2 regions of the Burkholderia sp. JKS000303 genome follow, and region 1 is predicted to be linked to the other one. Evidence: riboswitches for the same ligand, from Rfam matches in the RefSeq annotation. Region 1 holds a riboswitch; the other holds the start of a gene.

Region 1 (5,775 bases):
TCGATCGCGGCGGCATTCGCGGCCAGCGCGTCGGCCACCTTGTCGCGGCCTTCGTTCAGCGCGGTCGCGAGCACCTTCAGCTCGTCGAGTTTCTGCAGCGCGAACGCGAGCCACGCGCGGATTTCCGCGTCGAGCTTTTCTTCGCTCGCGAGATCGACCGGCACGTGCAGCAGCGAGCACGACGGCGCGAGCCACAGCCGCTCGCCCAGTTGCTTCGCGAGCGGCGCGAGCCAGTCGAGCGCGGCGTTCAGGTCCGTCGTCCAGATATTGCGGCCGTTGATCGCGCCCACCGACAGCACACGCTCGGCCGGCAGTTCACGCACCAGCGCGTCGATTTCATCGCGAGCCTTGATCGCGTCGATGTGCAGGCCGTCGACCGGCAGCGACGCCGCGAGCGTCAGGTTGTCCTGCAACTGGCCGAAGTACGTCGCGAGCAGCAGCTTGATGCGACGCGTTTCCAGCGCCGCGTACGCGGTGCGAAATGCCTGACGCCATTCGGCGTCGAGTTCGGTGACGAGGATCGGCTCGTCGATCTGCACCCATTCGACGCCCTGTGCGGTCAGCGTGTCGAGCAGCGCGCCGTATACCGGCAGCAGCTTCGGCAGCAATGCGAGGCGGTCCGAATCGTCCTTCGACTTGCCGAGCCACAAGTACGTGACGGGCCCCAGGATCACCGGCTTCGCGGCGACGCCCAGCGCCTGTGCTTCGGCCAGTTGCTGGAGCAGGCGCGACGGATCGAGCGAGAAGTTCGTGTCCGCGTGGAATTCCGGGACGATGTAGTGATAGTTCGTGTCGAACCACTTCGTCATTTCGCCGGCCGAGACACCGCCGCAGCATGCGGCATGTTCGTCCGCCGCTTGCGCCGAACGGCCGCGCGCCACACGGAAATAGTTGTCGAGCGCGTCGCCGTGGAAGCCCTGCACACGCTTGGGCAGATTGCCGAGCGTGAAGCTCATGTCGAGCACCTGGTCGTAGAACGCGAAGTCGCCGATCGGCACCAGATCCAGATCGCGCTGGTCGTTCCAGTGACGCTGACGCAGTTCGGCACCGAGCGCCTTCAGTTCGTCGCGCGACGATTCGCCCTTCCAGTAGCGCTCGAGACCGAACTTGAGTTCGCGCTTCGCGCCGATGCGCGGAAAACCGAGGTTGTGTGTCGTAACCATGAGGCTGCCGTCCCGAGAAGAATTGAAGATCTGGCAGCCATGATAGGGACTTCAAATCATGAGATAAAATGGAATTATTTCATTCATCCATTAAATTTATTCATGCATCTGTTGGGTGAGCGCGCTCCATGCTGGAACGAGGTCATCTCACCGTGATCCGCGAGGTCGAGCGCCCGATCCGTGGAACAAGCCGAAGCTGTGCTTCGATCCCGGGTTCGATTACGAGCAGGTGCTGGTGGTTACGGACACACACCGGTTCGCGAATGCCGACTCCGTGACACTCGAACCGCTCGGCAACGAGATGCTGATCACGGACCCGGTCGAAACGGACCGGCTCGATATCTCCAACCCGTTCCTGACGCCGGCCGGCATCGTGCCGCGGCGCCACCAGTCGATCGAGACGACCCGCATCATGCTGCAGAGGGTGGCGAGCGGGCGCGGCGCAGCCGCGCTGCCGAGGTGGCTTGCCGACGGATAGGCAGACCGGATGCCGGTCAAGCCGGGCAAGAAGGGAATCGCGAAGCAGATCTTCCTCGGCATCCGCGATGCGGACGCGTCGATCGACTATCTGGCCGCGTTCGTCGCGCTCGCGCGCGAATCGACGTGGAGCGCGCCGCGCATGCTGCGCCAGGCGCGCCCTGTTGCAATGCGCGTCAGGCGGCGCGCATGCCGATGCGTTCGCCGCGTTCGACCCATGCTCCGAACAGCAGGCCGATCGTCGTCCACATGATCACCTGCATGCCGATCGCCGCGGTGCGGAACTTCCACAGCACGACGGCCGGGAACGCTGCCGGCACTTCGTTGATCGCCGGCAACCCGAGCTGCACGGCCGCGATGATCACGATGAACAGGAGCCCGGCGACGATCGACGCGTTCCACTGGCCGAGCTTCGCCAGCAGATGACGACGCACGTTGATCGAGAACACCATCGTCGCGATCGAGATCGCGATCATCAGGAAGAACAGCCCCGTGCGATAGCCAATCGTGTCGGGGTCGCCAACCGATGGCGGATTGGCCGGGTACTTGATGTTGGGCACGATCACGAGCGCGATGAACGCAGCCAGCGCGAGCCATGCCGCGAGCGGCCGCGCCGGGAGGCGGCTGCCTCGTCCGTACGCAAACGCGAAGACCAGCGAGAACAGCCCGCCGAATGCCGCGCCGTAGGTCACGACACCCGTCAGCAGGCCGAGGCCGGCCTGCGTGTGGCGGCTGACCAGTTCGGGCTCCGGTGCGTCGCCCTTGGCGGCATCGAGCTTTTCTTCGAAGGAGATTGCCTGATCGACTTGCGGTTCGCCGACGATTTTCGCGAAACCGAACGTGAGGAGACCTGCGGCGATGCCTGCGAGCATCCCGCGCATGAGCAGCTTTCCGACCATCGTCTACTCCGCGTCAGTGGCAGGGAAAGCCAAGCAGATGGCGACCGTCGTGCACGAACTCATGCACGTACATGCCCGGCACGATCGACGTTGCGCCCTCTTCCGCGCCGACGAAATAAATCGCGAGCAGCAGGATCAGACCGACGAAGATGGCCCACGGCAACAGTTCGCGGACGGGGATGGGCGCCGGCACGACCGCCGGCTTCAGTACTGCGTCGCTCATGGATGCACCTCAGGGGAATCGCGCCCCGGCAAATGTTGGATGGAGTACGAACGCAGGTCTGGCTTCCGGGATCGAATCTCCCCGGTTACAGTGGCGCGACCGCGCCGGAATTGCACCGGCTTCCACGTTTCGTATCGGGCGAATTGTACGCGCGAACGCTCGCGTATTGAAGGCCCGGGCCGGATCGGCACGGCTGCGCACTCCCGCCTCGAATCATCGACCACCGACATGACCCAGCCTGTCTCGCTGCGCCTGATCACGCATGCATCGACCCGTGCGATGCGCACCGGCACGTTTCCCGACGACGATCCGCTCGACGCGCACGGGCTGGCCGACGCCGCGTCGGTGCGCGAGCGGTTCGCCGACGGCCCTCACGCGATCGTGCTGAGCAGTCCCGCGCGTTGCGCGCGACAGACCGCCGATGCACTCGGGCTACGCGCGCGGCTCGACGACGCGCTTCGCGATGTCGACTACGGCCGCTGGCGCGGCAAGCGACTGCACGAGCTCGCGCGCGACCTGCCGGACGAACTCGATGCATGGATCGGCGATCCGCGCGCGTCGCCGCACGGCGGCGAATCGTTCGACGACGTCGCAGGCCGCGTCGGCGCATGGCTCGACGGCCTGCCGCCCGATCGCGACGTCGTTGCGATCACGCATGCAGCGATCGTTCGCGCAGCCGTCGCGCATGCGCTTCGTATAGACCTGCGGGCCGCGATGCGCATCGACGTCGCGCCGCTGTCGTGCAAGGTATTCGTCAGGTTGACGGACGGATGGATGTTGAGCACCGACGACGATGGGTGCAATGCCGGCGTGTAGACCTCGCACGCATTTCTTACACGTCCGTAAGGCGACGATTCGTCCTCCCGACTGTCATCAAACTGACGGGTAGCCGAAGCTAGGATCGGACGCGGTTCCCTTACGAGATGCCGTCATGAATCAACCTGCTTCGTCCGCCGCCAATACGCCCGGCGCCACCGAACGCACCCGGCAGGCCGGCTATGCCGTCTTCCTGCTGGTGCTCGCAATCGGCGCCGTCTATATCGCCACCCACCTGATTGCCGATCTGTCGCCCGTCCGCGAAGGATCGTTGTTCCCGTATCTGATGCTCGGCGCCGCGCTGCTGATCGCGCTCGGCTTCGAGTTCGTCAACGGCTTCCACGACACCGCGAATGCGGTCGCGACCGTGATCTACACCCACTCGCTGACGCCAAACGTCGCGGTGATCTGGTCCGGCATGTGGAACTTCCTCGGCGTGATGGCTTCGAGCGGCGCCGTCGCGTTCGGCATCCTGCAGTTGCTGCCGGTCGAGCTGATTCTTCAGGTCGGCAGCGGCTCGGGCTTCGCGATGGTGTTCGCACTGCTGATCGCCGCGATCGTGTGGAACCTCGCGACCTGGTACTTCGGGTTGCCGTCGTCGAGCTCGCATACGCTGATCGGCTCGATCATCGGCGTCGGGCTGATGAACCAGCTGATGCACGGCCCGTCCGGCACGAGCGGCGTCGACTGGGGCCAGGCGCTCGGCGTCGGCAAGTCGCTGCTGTTCTCGCCGATCGTCGGCTTCCTGTGCGCGTCGCTGCTGCTGCTCGTGCTGAAGGCCGTCGTCCGGGTTCCGGAGCTGTACAAGGAGCCGCCGAAAGACCAGCCGCCGCCGTTCTGGATTCGCTGCCTGCTGATCCTCACCTGCACCGGCGTGTCGTTCGCGCACGGGTCGAACGACGGGCAGAAAGGGATGGGCCTCATCATGCTGATCCTGATCGGCACGGTGCCGACCGCATACGCGCTGAACAAGGCCGTCACGCCGGCCGAATCGCAGACGTTCGTCGCCGTCGCGAACCAGGCCGCCGCGACGTTCGCCAAATACTCGAACGGCGTCGCACCGTCCGCGAATCCGCGCGCCGACGTCGAACACTTCGTGCAGCGCCGCGAGATGACGCCGGCCGTGCTGCCGGGCGTGCAGCAACTGTCCACGTCGCTGGCGACCGCGGTCGGTTCGTCGGGCTCGATGGCGGCCGTGCCGCAGGGCGACGTCGACAACGTGCGCAACACGATGTATCTGGTGTCCGAAGCGATTCGCCTGATCGAGAAGTCGGGGCAGCCGGCATTTTCCGCCGACGACAAGCTCGCGATCGACAACTACCGCAAGCAGCTCGACCACGCGACCAAGTTCATCCCGACGTGGGTAAAGGTTGCCGTCGCGATCGCGCTGGGTCTCGGCACGATGGTCGGCTGGAAGCGGATCGTCGTGACCGTCGGCGAGAAAATCGGCAAGCAGCATCTGACGTACGGACAGGGCGCATCGGCCGAGCTGGTCGCCATGCTGACGATCGGCGCGGCCGATGCGTACGGATTGCCCGTCTCGACGACGCACGTGCTGTCGTCGGGCGTCGCGGGCACGATGGCGGCGAACGGGTCCGGGCTGCAGTGGAACACGGTGCGCAGCCTCGTGCTCGCATGGGTGCTGACGTTACCGGCATCGATCGTGCTGGCGGGCGGACTTTACTGGTTGTTCCGCTCGGTCGCGTGAGTGGAGAAACGGCGGGCGGCCGGAGGATCGGTCGCTCGCCGTGAAGATTCGAAGCCGGTGCTTCGGTGCTTCGCGTCGCAGTCTTTCCGTTTCGCTCGCGCCGAGCGAAGTCCATCCGGCTCATCGCCGCGTCAACGTCACCGAGATTCCGAGCCGCCGGCCCCGGCTGCTCACGCCACACCCCTCCCTTCTTTCCGGATTGGAGCGCAAGATCCGGAACGCGTCGTCGCACGGACGACATTAGACTGAGTTCATCAACTGACACCGTGGACGCTGGCATGCGCCGCGCTTGCTGACATCGCGTCGCCATCGGAAACGCCAGCCGGCCCGATAGACGTCTGGCAGTTCGATGCCGACAGCATGCTTGCACGACACCACATCGCTGACGAACGAGGTACATCCGTGAACATCGCCGATCTGCAACCCGCCTTCGAATCCGTCGACCTGGCGCAGCGCGTGAGCGCGCTCGACTGGACCACCGTCGATACC
Region 2 (5,480 bases), on a different contig from region 1:
CGCTTCGCCGCCGAGATGGTCGATCACGACCGTCTTCGCGTGACGCAGCACGTCGTCGACATAGAAATCGACCGACGCCGGCTGCCGCAGGAACGTGACGTTCGCGAGCCGTACGCTCGGAAAACCCGCCGGCATCGTCGGCACGACGCTCGCCAGCAGCGACAGCGTCGTGTCGGCCGAGCTCAGGATCACGATGTCGGCCGGCTGCTGGTCGATCCGGACGACGCCCTGCGTATCGTCGACGAAGCCGCCCGGCGTGGTGCGCAGCAAATGCATCGTGCGTTACGCCTGTTGCGTGTGGGCCGCGCACGCGGCGTCGAACGCGCGTTGCAGCGCGGCGGCGTCGAGATCCTCGCCGATCAGCACGAAGCGGCTCGCGCGCGTTTCGCCGTCCTGCCAGCGACGATCGAAATAGCTGTCGAAACGCCGGCCGACACCCTGGATCACGAGCCGCATCGGCGCATCGGGCAGCGCTGCGAAGCCTTTCGCGCGGTAGATCGTGTGCGTCTCGACGACGCGCTGCAGCGCGGCGATCGTCGCTTCGCGCGAACCCGCATCGCCCGACACGACGACCGAGTCGAAATCGTCGTGATGGTGGTCGTGATCGCCGTCGTCGGCCGAGCCGTGATGGTCGTGACGCAGATGGATCGTGTCCTCCGACGCCGACTCGAGCCCGAGCAGCATCGCGAGATCCAGTTCGCCGCGCGTCGCGCGCACGATCTTCACCTGCGGCGGGATGTCTTCGCGGATCGCGGCTTCGACTTCGGCGAACTGCGCGTCGCCGACGAGATCGGCCTTGTTCACGATCACGAGATCGGCCGACGACAGCTGGTCGGCGAACAGTTCGTGCAGCGGCGATTCGTGGTCGAGGTTCGGATCGGCGCGGCGCTGGGCGTCGACGGCCTGCGGATTCTCCGCGAACTGGCCGCTCGCGGCGGCCGGCCCGTCGACGACGGTCACGACCGCGTCGACCGTGAAGCTGTTGCGGATCGTCGGCCAGTTGAACGCCTGCACGAGCGGCTTCGGCAGCGCGAGGCCCGACGTTTCGATCAGCACGTGGTCGATATCGGCGCGGCGCTCGACGAGCGCCTCCATCACCGGATAGAACTCTTCCTGCACGGTGCAGCACAGGCAGCCGTTCGCGAGTTCGTACAGCTGGCCCGACGCTTCGCCCTGCGCGCCGTCCGCGTCCTCGCAGCCGATGCCGCAGCCCTTGAGGATTTCGCCGTCGATGCCGAGCTCGCCGAACTCGTTGACGATCACCGCGATGCGGCGGCCTTCGGCGTGCTGCAGGATGTGGCGCATCAGCGTGGTCTTGCCGCTGCCGAGAAAGCCCGTGACGATCGTGACGGGAAGCTTGCGTAGGGACATGGTAGATCCTGTGTCGAGAATGGAATCAGGCCGGGATCGTCGCGCCGGATGCGGCGCGGCATGTCATCTGGCGGATCGCGGGGATGTCGCGGCGCAGTCCGGACGGACGGCCGCTGAACGTGAACGGACGGAACGACGAATCGGACATGACGCTTCCTTGCGAACGGTCGACATGGTGAATGCCAACACGGCCGTCGCGGGCCCGGCTCCCGCGCCGCCTGCGGTTCGTCGCGTCGGCCCGGGCGCGCGGGCGCGGCGGGCCGATCGGCGAAGAAAGCGGGAAACGCTCGGGCGTCGGGCATGCTGCGGCCGTGGACGATGCGCCGCCTCCCCGCGACGCTGAACCCCAACGTTTCGGCCGGTATCCGGGCTGACGAACACGCCGCTTCGCCTTCCCGGATGCACGCGGCATCCAGTGGCGGTCGTCCGCATGCGGCAGGCATGCGGCGAAGCGGCGCTGCGTGGCGCTTGCGCGCGACGCGTTCGCTTACCGTTGCGGGGGCAGCACAGGTTGGCTCGACTGCGGCGCAGTCACGCTTCCTGTTTCCCGTTTAACTGCGCGCGCCGGAGGAGCGCGCGCGAGCACCAAAACGCGTGCGAGTGTAGGCGGCGGTGCGGGGAGCGTCAAGGCGAAACGGGCCGCCGCCGGGCGTTCGGCATGGCTGCGGCGGCGCCCGCAACGCCGCATCCGGCGCCCGCGCGGCGGGTTCGCGCGGATCGGTCGCTGTGCTATCGTAGCGCCGCGTTCGGTGCTCGCACGCGCATTTCCGCGCATGCAGTTAAACGGGAAACAGGGGGCGGATGTCCGCCCGGCCTGTGCTGTCCCCGCAACGGTACGCCGCCCGCGCGCCGCGCTTGCCGCGCACGCGCCCAGGCCGCCCGCGATGCCACTGCCCTTCAGCGGGCGGGAAGGCTGCGGCCTGGCAAGCGGCCAGCCCGGATACCGGCCGACGCAAGGGGCGAGCCCGATGCTCGCCGAACGCCCGATCCGCGGGGGACGGATGGGGTGCGCATTCCGCCCGCGCTCGCGCGGGCTACGCTCGATCAATCATGTCTTGCCTGTCCGTCGGCCGCCGATGTGCCGCCCGCTTTCCCCTTTCCACTGCTTCGACACGGTGCGCGCCGTGCCGCCCGCGATGAGCCGCGCATGGCTCGTCGGCGCCGGCCCCGGCGACGCCGATCTGCTGACCTTGAAGGCCGTGCGCGCGATCGCCGCGGCCGACGTGCTGCTCGTCGACGATCTCGTGAACCCCGACGTGCTGTGCCATGCGCGCGCGGATGCGCGCATCGAGCAGGTCGGCAAGCGCGGCGGCCATGCGTCGACGCCGCAGGACGCGATCGTCGCCGCGATGCTCGCGCACCTGCGCGCGGGCCGCAGCGTCGCGCGGCTCAAGGGCGGCGATCCGTTCGTGTTCGGCCGCGGCGGCGAGGAATTGCTCGCGCTCGGCGCGGCCGGGTTCCCGGTCGAAGTCGTCAACGGCATCACGGCCGGCATCGCCGCACCGACTGCGCTCGGCATTCCGGTCACGCATCGCGGCGACGCTCAGGGCGTGATCTTCGTCACCGGCCACGGCGCGGGCGCCGACGAACCCGACTGGCGCGCGCTGGCCGCCACGCGGATGACGATCGTGATCTACATGGGCATTCGCCGGCTCGACGCGATCGCGGCCGCGCTGCGCGACGGTGGCCTGGCCGGCGACACGCCGTGCGCGGCGATCGAGAACGCAACGCGTGACGGACAGCGGCATGTGCTCGCGACGCTCGATACGGTGGTCGAACGCGTCGGCGCGGCCGGTATCGGCTCGCCGGCGATCGTCGTGATCGGCCGGGTCGCCGCGCTTGCCGACGATCCGGCGGTGCGCGCGGCGCTCGGCGGCAGCGGCGCATGATGCGCGTCGCGCTCGGCGTCGGTTTCCGCGCGGGCGTGACGGCCGCACAACTCGATGCCGCGATCCGCGCGGCGCTCGCGCGTTACCCGGCCGCCGAGCCGGCCGTCGTCGCGACGCTCGCCGACAAGGCGCACGCGCGTGCGCTGCGCACGCTGTGCGCGCGGCGCGGCTGGCCGCTCGTCGCCTTCGACGCGGCGCAGCTCGCGCATTGTCCCGAACCGGCGCCGAGTGCGCCGTCGGCGGCCGCGCTTGCGCGTTTCGGCGTCGCCGGCGTGGCCGAACCCTGTGCGCAGCTCGCGGCGCCGCATGGCCGGCTGCTCGGCCCCAAATCCATCCTGGGCGGCGTGACGGTTGCACTCGCCGGCCCGCTCTGAACCCTTTGTTTCGCTTTCGACAGGACGACTCCCGATGAAGACCGATGCCGAATCCCATCAACGGATGACCGAACGCCGCCGCGCCGGCCATGAAAAGAAGCAGGCCGCCGCCACGCACGAGAAGGGCCTGCTGATCGTCAACACCGGCAACGGCAAGGGCAAGAGCACGGCCGCGTTCGGCATGGCCGTGCGCGTGCTCGGCCACGGCATGCGACTCGGCGTCGTGCAGTTCATCAAGGGCGCGCTGCACACGTCCGAGCGCGATTTCCTCGGCGCGGTCGCGGAGTGCGACTTCGTGACGATGGGTGACGGCTATACGTGGAACACGCAGAACCGCGACGCCGACATCGCGACCGCCCGCAAGGGCTGGGACGAGGCGCGCCGGATGATCGAAAGCGGCGAATACCGGATGGTGATCCTCGACGAGCTGAACACCGTGCTGAAGTACGAATACCTGCCGCTCGACGAAGTGCTCGCGACGCTCACGGCCCGGCCGGATGCGGTGCACGTCGTCGTCACCGGACGGCACGCGCCCGATGCGCTGATCGACGCGGCCGACCTCGTCACCGAAATGCGGCTCGTCAAGCATCCGTACAAGGAGCAAGGCGTGAAGGCGCAGCGCGGCGTGGAGTTCTGAGCGATGCCGGCCTGCCCCGCGCTGTTCGTCAGCGCACCCGCGTCCGGACAGGGCAAGACATCGGTGACGGCCGGCCTCGCGCGGCTGCACCGGCGGCTCGGCCGGCGCGTGCGCGTGTTCAAGACCGGGCCCGATTTTCTCGATCCGATGCTGCTCGAACGCGCGAGCGGCGTGCCCGTGCATGCGCTGGATCTCGGGATGGTCGGTGAAGCCGGCTGCCGCGCGCTGCTCGCCGAGGCCGCGCGCGACGCCGACCTGATCCTGATCGAAGGCGTGATGGGGCTGTTCGACGGCACGCCGAGCAGTGCCGATCTTGCGACGACGTTCGGCGTGCCGGTCGTCGCGGTGATTTCCGCGAAGGCGATGGCGCAAACCTTCGCGGCAATCGCGTTCGGGCTCGCGCGGTTCCGGCCCGAGGTGCCGTTTCACGGCGTGCTGGCGAACCGCGTCGGGTCGCCGCGCCACGCGGAACTGCTGCGGCAGGCGCTGCCCGACGACTTGCGCTGGCTCGGGCACGTGCCGGCCGATGCAGGCATCGCGCTGCCGGAACGGCATCTCGGGCTGCACCAGCCGGCCGACATCGACGATCTCGACGCACGGCTCGATCGCACGGCCGACGTGCTCGCGCACACCGCGCTTGCCGAGTTGCCGCCTGCCGTCACGTTCGCGGAACCGGACGTTGCCGCCCCACTGCCGCGCGCGCTCGCCGGCAAGCGAATCGCGATCGCCCGCGATGCGGCGTTCTCGTTCATCTATCCGGCCAATCTCGCGCTGCTCGATACGCTCGGCGCGCAGTTGCGGTTCTTTTCGCCGCTTGCCGACGAACCCGTGCCCGACGATTGCGATGCGCTGTTCCTGCCGGGCGGCTATCCGGAGCTGCATGCGGCGACGCTGGCGGCGAATGCCGTGACCGCGCGGACGATTCGCATGCACGCGGCGGCCGGTCGGCCGATCGTCGCGGAATGCGGCGGGATGGTGTATCTGTGCGAATCGCTGACCGACGTGGAGGGCGTCACGACGCCGATGCTCGGACTGCTGTCAGGCCAGGCGACGATGCAGCGCCGGTTCGCGGCGCTCGGCATGCAGCAACTCGATACGTGCACCGGGCCGATGCGCGGTCATACGTTTCATTATTCGCGGCTGGATACGCCGCTGGTGCCGGTTGCGACCGCCGCCCGGCCCGATGGCGAGGCTGGCAGCGGTGAAGCC

What was found. Region 1 has a riboswitch for cobalamin ahead of BX604_RS12650 (CbtB domain-containing protein). Riboswitches for the same ligand answer to the same signal wherever they lie in the genome.
Region 2: it holds a riboswitch for cobalamin, as region 1 does, so the genes downstream of both, cobA (uroporphyrinogen-III C-methyltransferase) here and BX604_RS12650 (CbtB domain-containing protein) in region 1, are expected to answer to the same signal.

What each region holds. Positions count from the first base shown of each region.
Region 1 is NZ_PDBZ01000001.1:2,608,761-2,614,535, reverse strand. Features, by position in the region: gene metE (5-methyltetrahydropteroyltriglutamate--homocysteine S-methyltransferase) at 1-1,163, opposite strand, end outside; partial or broken gene BX604_RS12660 (LysR substrate-binding domain-containing protein) at 1,336-1,791, shown strand; gene BX604_RS12655 (CbtA family protein) at 1,817-2,539, opposite strand; gene BX604_RS12650 (CbtB domain-containing protein) at 2,553-2,762, opposite strand; cobalamin riboswitch at 2,797-2,934, opposite strand; gene BX604_RS12645 (histidine phosphatase family protein) at 2,991-3,578, shown strand; gene BX604_RS12640 (inorganic phosphate transporter) at 3,694-5,286, shown strand; gene BX604_RS12635 (2OG-Fe(II) oxygenase) at 5,689-5,775, shown strand, end outside.
Region 2 is NZ_PDBZ01000005.1:364-5,843, forward strand. Features, by position in the region: partial or broken gene BX604_RS36335 (cobaltochelatase subunit CobN) at 1-276, opposite strand, end outside; gene cobW (cobalamin biosynthesis protein CobW) at 283-1,371, opposite strand; gene BX604_RS39860 (hypothetical protein) at 1,397-1,519, opposite strand; cobalamin riboswitch at 1,711-1,976, opposite strand; cobalamin riboswitch at 2,101-2,337, shown strand; gene cobA (uroporphyrinogen-III C-methyltransferase) at 2,448-3,260, shown strand; gene BX604_RS36350 (cobalamin biosynthesis protein) at 3,257-3,634, shown strand; gene cobO (cob(I)yrinic acid a,c-diamide adenosyltransferase) at 3,669-4,271, shown strand; gene BX604_RS36360 (cobyrinate a,c-diamide synthase) at 4,275-5,480, shown strand, end outside.